Regions from separate parts of the Paenibacillus aurantius genome, predicted to be linked through region 1. Evidence: riboswitches for the same ligand, from Rfam matches in the RefSeq annotation. Region 1 holds a riboswitch; each other region holds the start of a gene.
The links. A riboswitch is a leader RNA that binds a small molecule or an ion and turns the genes downstream of it on or off. The one in region 1 is predicted to bind cyclic di-GMP.
Positions count from the first base shown of each region.

Region 2: linked by a shared signal. The riboswitch ahead of MJA45_RS22140 (anti-repressor SinI family protein) and the one ahead of MJA45_RS02000 (anti-repressor SinI family protein) in region 1 are both predicted to bind cyclic di-GMP.
Region 3: linked by a shared signal. The riboswitch ahead of MJA45_RS03425 (chemotaxis protein CheX) and the one ahead of MJA45_RS02000 (anti-repressor SinI family protein) in region 1 are both predicted to bind cyclic di-GMP.

Region 1 covers NZ_CP130318.1:393,594-395,853, reverse strand. Annotated here, with positions in the region: gene MJA45_RS02010 (GntR family transcriptional regulator) at 1-163, opposite strand, end outside; gene MJA45_RS02005 (hypothetical protein) at 195-902, opposite strand; gene MJA45_RS02000 (anti-repressor SinI family protein) at 1,082-1,267, opposite strand; cyclic di-GMP riboswitch class II at 1,301-1,385, opposite strand; gene MJA45_RS01995 (DUF420 domain-containing protein) at 1,685-2,146, opposite strand; gene MJA45_RS01990 (cytochrome c oxidase assembly protein) at 2,167-2,260, opposite strand, start outside.
Region 2 covers NZ_CP130318.1:4,894,627-4,896,886, reverse strand. Annotated here, with positions in the region: gene MJA45_RS22145 (response regulator transcription factor) at 25-729, shown strand; cyclic di-GMP riboswitch class II at 883-966, shown strand; gene MJA45_RS22140 (anti-repressor SinI family protein) at 988-1,212, shown strand; gene MJA45_RS22135 (thymidylate synthase) at 1,365-2,260, shown strand, end outside.
Region 3 covers NZ_CP130318.1:677,569-679,828, reverse strand. Annotated here, with positions in the region: gene cdaS (sporulation-specific diadenylate cyclase CdaS) at 1-432, shown strand, start outside; gene MJA45_RS03425 (chemotaxis protein CheX) at 560-1,006, opposite strand; cyclic di-GMP riboswitch class I at 1,082-1,169, opposite strand; gene MJA45_RS03420 (inositol monophosphatase family protein) at 1,272-2,138, opposite strand.

The DNA of each region.
Region 1 (2,260 bases):
TCGTAATGACACTGCAAGCCAGATCAAGCGCAAATTCCCGGATGGACGGAAGCAGCAAACCTTCCTTCAGCTCTCCGCTTAGGATAAGGGCACGAAGCTGCTCCTTGATCTGGTGGTACATCGGTTCGGGGCTCTCCGGGGAAAGCTGTATCGGTATCCGCATGTCCTCCCCCCTTCCTGTGCTTAATTCCGGTCTACCTCAGGTCCCGTTTGCCCAGGCCGATGATACTGGAACGGTAGAAAGCGTAGGTCCCCACAGCGGCGGCGGCCAAGGCGGCAAGTACCACGCCGCCTCCGTAAGCATCGAGAAGCCTGTAAGACAAGGCCACCAAGGTCGGATCCCCTCCCTTTCCCAGAAGGACGGGGACGGTTATGATCACGACGGTAAGGACCGAAATAAGGATCAGATAGTTCTTCTCTTTCATCACAAGCTCGAAGTAAGCACAGCAGGCCCCGATGAGCAGGGGTGCCCAAAGCCAAAGGGCCACGAAAGCCAATCCATACCCTCCGGTTAACCCTCCCTCGGGAGCCCTCGAGAGGAACAGAAGGCTGATGTAAAACACAAGCAGGTTCCATAGCAGCGTCACCCCCAGCACGAGAAACCGGCTTCCCGTAATCTCCCGGTCGGTGACAGGCAAGCTCTTCATCCATTTCAGCTTGGCCGTGTAAGGACGTGTCTTCCAATACCCGGCATGGCTGATATTCATGGTCATTCCCTGAATCATGCTGAGGAGAAGAAAGAGAACATCCACGAGAACTCCGTTACTTGCGTCTTCGGAGACGTCCTGCAGCAGGTTCGTCATGAGAATGGTATAAAAGACGGTGACGGCTCCTGAGAAGAGGAATTCACAGGCCTTCCTCCTGATTTCCATCCGGGCCAGCCGGGCCGCGCTCTTCCACACGGTCATCTCTCCTTAGTGTGATTACTGTGTATATTTATATTAACAATATACACACATTTTTTTCCTTCCGCAAGGAGTTCTTCCTTTTCCTAACAAAAAGAAGCCAACCCTGCCCAGGGCTGACTCCGGCCGAATAAGGTCCCGTCCAACCCGGAACCTGTGATTATGTATGGAATGTTCTATCCGGCATGGGTTAACGGATCGAGACCGGTATCCGTGGTTCTCTCCCGTCCTTCTACCAAATAAGCCAGCGGTGTGCTTAGAAATCCCCGGACCTGCTCCTTGGATAGGCCGAGCTGCCGAGCGGCGGCGATCAGTTCTACCCACTCCATATCCAGTTCTTCGATCTCTGTTTGTGTGTTCATCGAACTTTTCCTCCAATGGTCAAATGTATGGATTTCACCACGGGCCGGTTGCACCACTACCTCCATATGCCCCAGGTGCCCAGCTTAAGAGCATATTTCATCGTGATCCCCTCTTTCTTCCCCTGCCAACGAAATTCATTATACCAAGCCTGCCAGCATCCGTATGTCGAACTGTGATGTCGATCTAAATCTTTTTTCCTACGCCTCACATAAAACGACAACAAGCTTCCATAACGCCGCTATACGGCTGAATGCCCCTTTTAAGCAAACCTCCTCTATTACCATTACCCAATAAATGCCTGCCCTTAACCCTTTTACGGAAAAAAGTTACAAGGAATGTCTGTCATTGGAAGATAAGGCCTTTGTCCTACTTGTCCTGAATCAAACAAAAAAACCGGCCGCAGGGGCCGGTTCTTCTTACTTGAATATCGCTTCCCACACCGGAGCGGTCGTGCCTCCCGGATAGAGAACGTAAAGCAGCAGGTATACCATTACCCCGGTAGGGGCGGTGATCAGCCACATAATGGCTGTCCATTTGCCGATTTTCCGGTGCTTCGCAAACCGCTCCTTGTAAGCATGCAGCAGGGTGACAATCCCGAAGACCGCGGAAACCGTCGCAAGGGTAATGTGAAACAGCAGGAAGACATAATAAGCGTCACGGATCCAGATCGGTCCGTCCTCGGCGAACTTCGTATTTCCCACGAAGATCGTTCTCGACATGTACACAAGAAAGAACGCGAGGGCAAAGATTGCGCCGGCCACCATGAATTTCTTGTGGGTTTCCCGGTTCCCTTTGGCGATGTGGTACCAGCCGAAGCCGACCAGCACCGCGCTTATGACAATGAAAGTTGTACTAATCGTGGGCAAAAGACTTGGCATGAAGAAATCCCGTCCTGTTCCTAGGTATGAGTGGAAAGGTTCGTCCGTTGGAGAAGCTCCGCGTCGGACAGCTCCTCTTCTTCCCGATCCTTTTTCCTTTCCTTACGATACCAT
Region 2 (2,260 bases), 1.8 Mb from region 1:
AGAAACCGGAGGGGGAGCAAGGTAATGACAGGCAGCAAATTGTTGATTGTGGAGGACGATGCCGGAATCCGGGAGCTGGTCTGTCTCTACTTGAAGGCCAAGGGGTATGAGCCGATTACGGCGGAGAACGGGCACCGCGCTTTAAGCTTGTTCCAGAGCGAGAAGCCCGCATTGGTGGTAATGGATGTCCTTCTGCCGGACATGAGCGGCCTGCAGCTGTGCCGGACCATAAGAGAGGAGTCGGATGTCCCGGTTCTGTTCATGAGCTGCCGAAGGGAATCCGAGGATATTGTGAACGGTCTCGGATCGGGCGGGGACGATTATATCACGAAGCCCTTTGATCCCGCCGTACTGGTGGCCCGGGTGGAAGCCCAACTTCGTCGCTATTCCATGCCGAGAAACGGGGAGGACAGCCCTCAGGTGTGGAAGGACGGCTACCTGGAAATTGATCCTCTAAGCTGTGAGGTTAGAATTCAGGGCAAGGAGGTTCCTCTGTTCGCCAAGGAGCGGCAGCTGCTCCTGTTTCTGTTCCGTCATCCGAACCGGATCTTTAGCACGGTGCAGCTGTACAACGAGATTTGGGGATGGGACAGCACAACCGATGAAAGAACCGTCATGGTGCACATTCATCACCTGCGAAAGAAGATTGAAGAGGAACCGGCACGGCCCAAGTACATCTTGACGGTTCGGGGCTTCGGTTACAAATTCGCCGAAGTGGCGGGAAGGTGATTTCCTTTCGCGGATAAGGCCCTAGTCGAATTTGGAAGTTTTTTATAAAAATTGTCTTTTGTTTAAACCAGTTTTAAACTTGTCCCTTTATAATGAAGAGGTACATAGCACAAGAAGATGAGTCGTCCGTCCTTTTTGCTTCGGATTGGCCACCTAATTTTCGGGAACGATGAAGCATGCTCCCTATCTGGGCACCTGGGGCATATGGAGTTAGTGGTGCAACCGCCCCGTGGCAACCTGCCATTGGAGGAGATAATCATGAATAACCAAGTATCGAAACAGGCCGCGCTGGATCCCGACTGGATGGATCTTATGGTGCTGGCCAAGCGTGCCGGCTTCACCCCAGACGAAGTAAGAACGTTTCTGCAATCGGCTAACGCACCGGCTGAAAAGAGGCTTCACCAGGATTTCCGGTTTCAGGGAACCTGGCAGGAAGACAACCGGGAAACCGAAGGAAACCCTTTTGCCGGGTTGAACCGGTAGACGAGAGTGTTTACCTATGAGAACTGCCCTTTGCGGCAGTTTTTTTTTGTGTCTTGGACCTGGACGGGCGGCGGGTTATAATTAAAGCAAGGTTACAGAAGCTCTCCTCCGCCGTTTTTCTGGCGGAAGGGAACAGGAAAGGTTGGAAGGAAATGAGCCGCAGCGAACACATGTATTTGGATCTGATGAAACATATCCGCGATCACGGAGTAAGGAAGGAGGACCGTACGGGAACGGGAACCCTTTCGGTTTTCGGCCACCAGATGAGGTTTGATCTGGCGGAAGGCTTTCCGCTGCTCACCACGAAGAAGATTCCCTTCAGCCTTATCAAGAGTGAGCTTCTCTGGTTTATTAAAGGAGACACCAATATCCGTTACCTGCTTCAGCATAAGAACAACATCTGGAACGAGTGGGCGTTCAAGAAGTGGGTGGAGCATCCTTCTTATACGGGACCGGATATGACCAACTTCGGGATCCGGTCGGAGAAGGATGAGGCGTTCCGCAAGGTGTATGAGGAGCAGATGGAGCTCTACAAGCGGCGGATGCTGGAGGACGACGTCTTTGCGGAACAGTTCGGCGAGCTGGGGGACGTGTACGGCAAGCAGTGGAGGCAGTGGAAGACCTCCCGCGGGGAAACGATTGACCAGCTGAAGGACGTCATCGGCATGATTCGGACCAATCCGGATTCCCGTCGGCTGATCGTCACCGCCTGGAACCCCGAGGATGTGCCTGCGATGGCCCTTCCGCCGTGCCACACCCTGTTCCAGTTCTACGTAGCGGAAGGCCGTCTGTCGTGCCAGCTGTACCAGCGGAGCGCGGATACTTTCCTTGGCGTCCCGTTTAATATCGCGAGTTACGCCCTGCTTACTCACCTGATCGCCGGGGAATGCGGCCTTCAGCCGGGGGAGTTCGTCCATACGCTCGGGGATGCGCATCTCTACGTGAACCATTTGGAGCAGGTGGACACCCAGCTCAGCCGGGAGCCGCGGGAGCTGCCTGTCCTGAAGCTGAACCCGGAGGTTCGTTCGGTTTTTGACTATGAGGTGCA
Region 3 (2,260 bases), 280 kb from region 1:
GCTCCTTATACGGAAAAATACGAAGAGCTATCCTTCTGCATCCGCCATCTCATGGAACGCCGGCACGGCGCCCTGATCATTATCGAACGCAAAGATTCCGTCAATTCCTTGATCCATCAGGGGGTTCCTCTCGGTGCCCGGTTTACCTTCTCGCTTCTCGAATCCATTTTCTATGTCGGCAACCCGCTGCACGACGGGGCCGTGCTGGTCAGGGGCAGCGAAATTGTCTCGGCGGCCAACATTCTTCCCCTGTCCAACTACGAAGCCGGTCCTAAAAAGCTGGGTACCCGCCACCGGGCGGCTATCGGCTTAACGGAGCTATGCGATGCTCTGGTCATCGTCGTATCCGAAGAGACCGGATCCTCCTCTTTCGCTATGGGCGGCCGGCTCTATCCGTTCATGCCCTTATCGGAGAACGAGCCTGTTCATTAGCTGTTCTTTCTTACCACCGATGTCCTCCCTTCCCCTGCTTTTGACTCCCAAACAACAAAAGAGACCGGGGACTCCTCGTCCCGGTCTCTTCTTCTATGTTTCAGTACCGCCCCTTGCCGGGCCTCTTCTAAGCAATCACGTAAATATCGAATTCTCCGATGTTCTCCAGCCGAAGCGGTACGCTGAAGGCTTTCTTCTGGTCCGCGCTGCTCTTCTCGAGGAAAGAGGGCGGGGTGATATCAATGGAAATGCCTTGGTTGGACAGCTGGGTGCTGGCGTTGCCGCTGATCATGTTGCCGAGCTCGGAAATAGCGCTCCGGCTCATTTCATCGAATTCCGTCAGGACGTACCCGCCCATCATGCCGGAAGCAATCCGCAGCGCCACCTTCTCGGGAAACCCGAAGACGATATCGCCTTTCATCTCACCGACAATGCCGATCCGGAGCCAGACATAATCATCCCAGAAGTCGATATACTTGATGTTCAATTCCCCCAGGGAAGGGCGGATCTGAATCAACGATTCGATCACATGGACCGAAGAGGACAGAAACGGATTAATGTAAGCAGCTTTCAAAGGAAATCGCCTCTCTAACTTGTTGGGATTTGGCATCCACCCGAAAAGTGGGCAGTCCCAGGAGGTCCTTCCCAATTCGGCAGCCCAGCTGCCATGGGGATAAACTCCCTTTAGGCCTGAAGCTTTGCGTCGCCGCCTTTCGACGGGTTTGCCGTTATCGATGTTCGTAAGCCATGGCACGGGAAATCCGCTGCCATTGATCCCATTATACAAGTCCTAGGCATTAAGAATCAATACCAAGATCGGAAAGCGGTTAAATATAGGACTAACTTCCTATTGTCGCTGCCGCTTTCAGTTCTTGCAGCAGGTCCTGCTGGATGGTTCCGTTGGAGGCTGCGATGTCTCTTATGGAAAGCGAATAGGGATTCCCTTCCATATCCGTCACCTGACCGCCCGATTCTTGGACCAGTAGCGCACCGGCCGCCGTATCCCAGCTGTTCAGGCCGATCTCCCAAAATCCGCTCAGGCGTCCGGCTGCCACATAAGCCAGATGAAGCGCCGCCGACCCGGCAATCCGGACATTGCGGACTTTCGGAGCGAGATGCTGGAGCCCCGCCATGTTCAAAGGCAGCGCCCCCTCCCGGTCGGCCGGGAACCCGGTGGCGAGAAGGCTGTCGGTCAGCTTGGCTTCTCCCGAGACCTTCATGGGCTTGCCCCGCAAATAAGCTCCCTTGCCTTTCTCGGCCACGAACAATTCGTCGCGGGACGGGTCGTACACCACCCCCACAATCACTTCGCCCTTATAGGCAAGGGCAATGGAGACCGTGTAGAATGGAAAGCCGTGGACAAAATTGGTGGTTCCGTCGATCGGATCGACGATCCAGAGGTATTCGGCGCCGCTCATTTCCGTGAGGGCTTTTGCGGAAGCTTCCGGTCCGGGCTCCACCCCTTCTTCGCCAAGAATCGAATGCGTCGGAAAATGGGTAAGAATGAGCTTGCGGATCATCGTTTCGGACCCCTTGTCCACTTCGGTGACAAGGTCCTGAGGAGAATATTTCAACGATAAGGTCGTATGGCTGCCTAGCTTGCTTTTGATCCATTCCCCCGCCTTCGCGGCGGTATTGATGGCGACGGCTGTGAAGCTTTTCCCGCTTGGGGTAAAAGGTATGTTTTCCTGGTGGGCCAAAGCTATCAACTCTCTTCTATTAATCGGTTTCTTGCAGTTAGTATAGTAAACATACGAGGGAATTACTACGTAGTTTCACCCAAAATTCATCGTCACTTCTGACAATGGGGCTAAATCCTTGCCGGGCC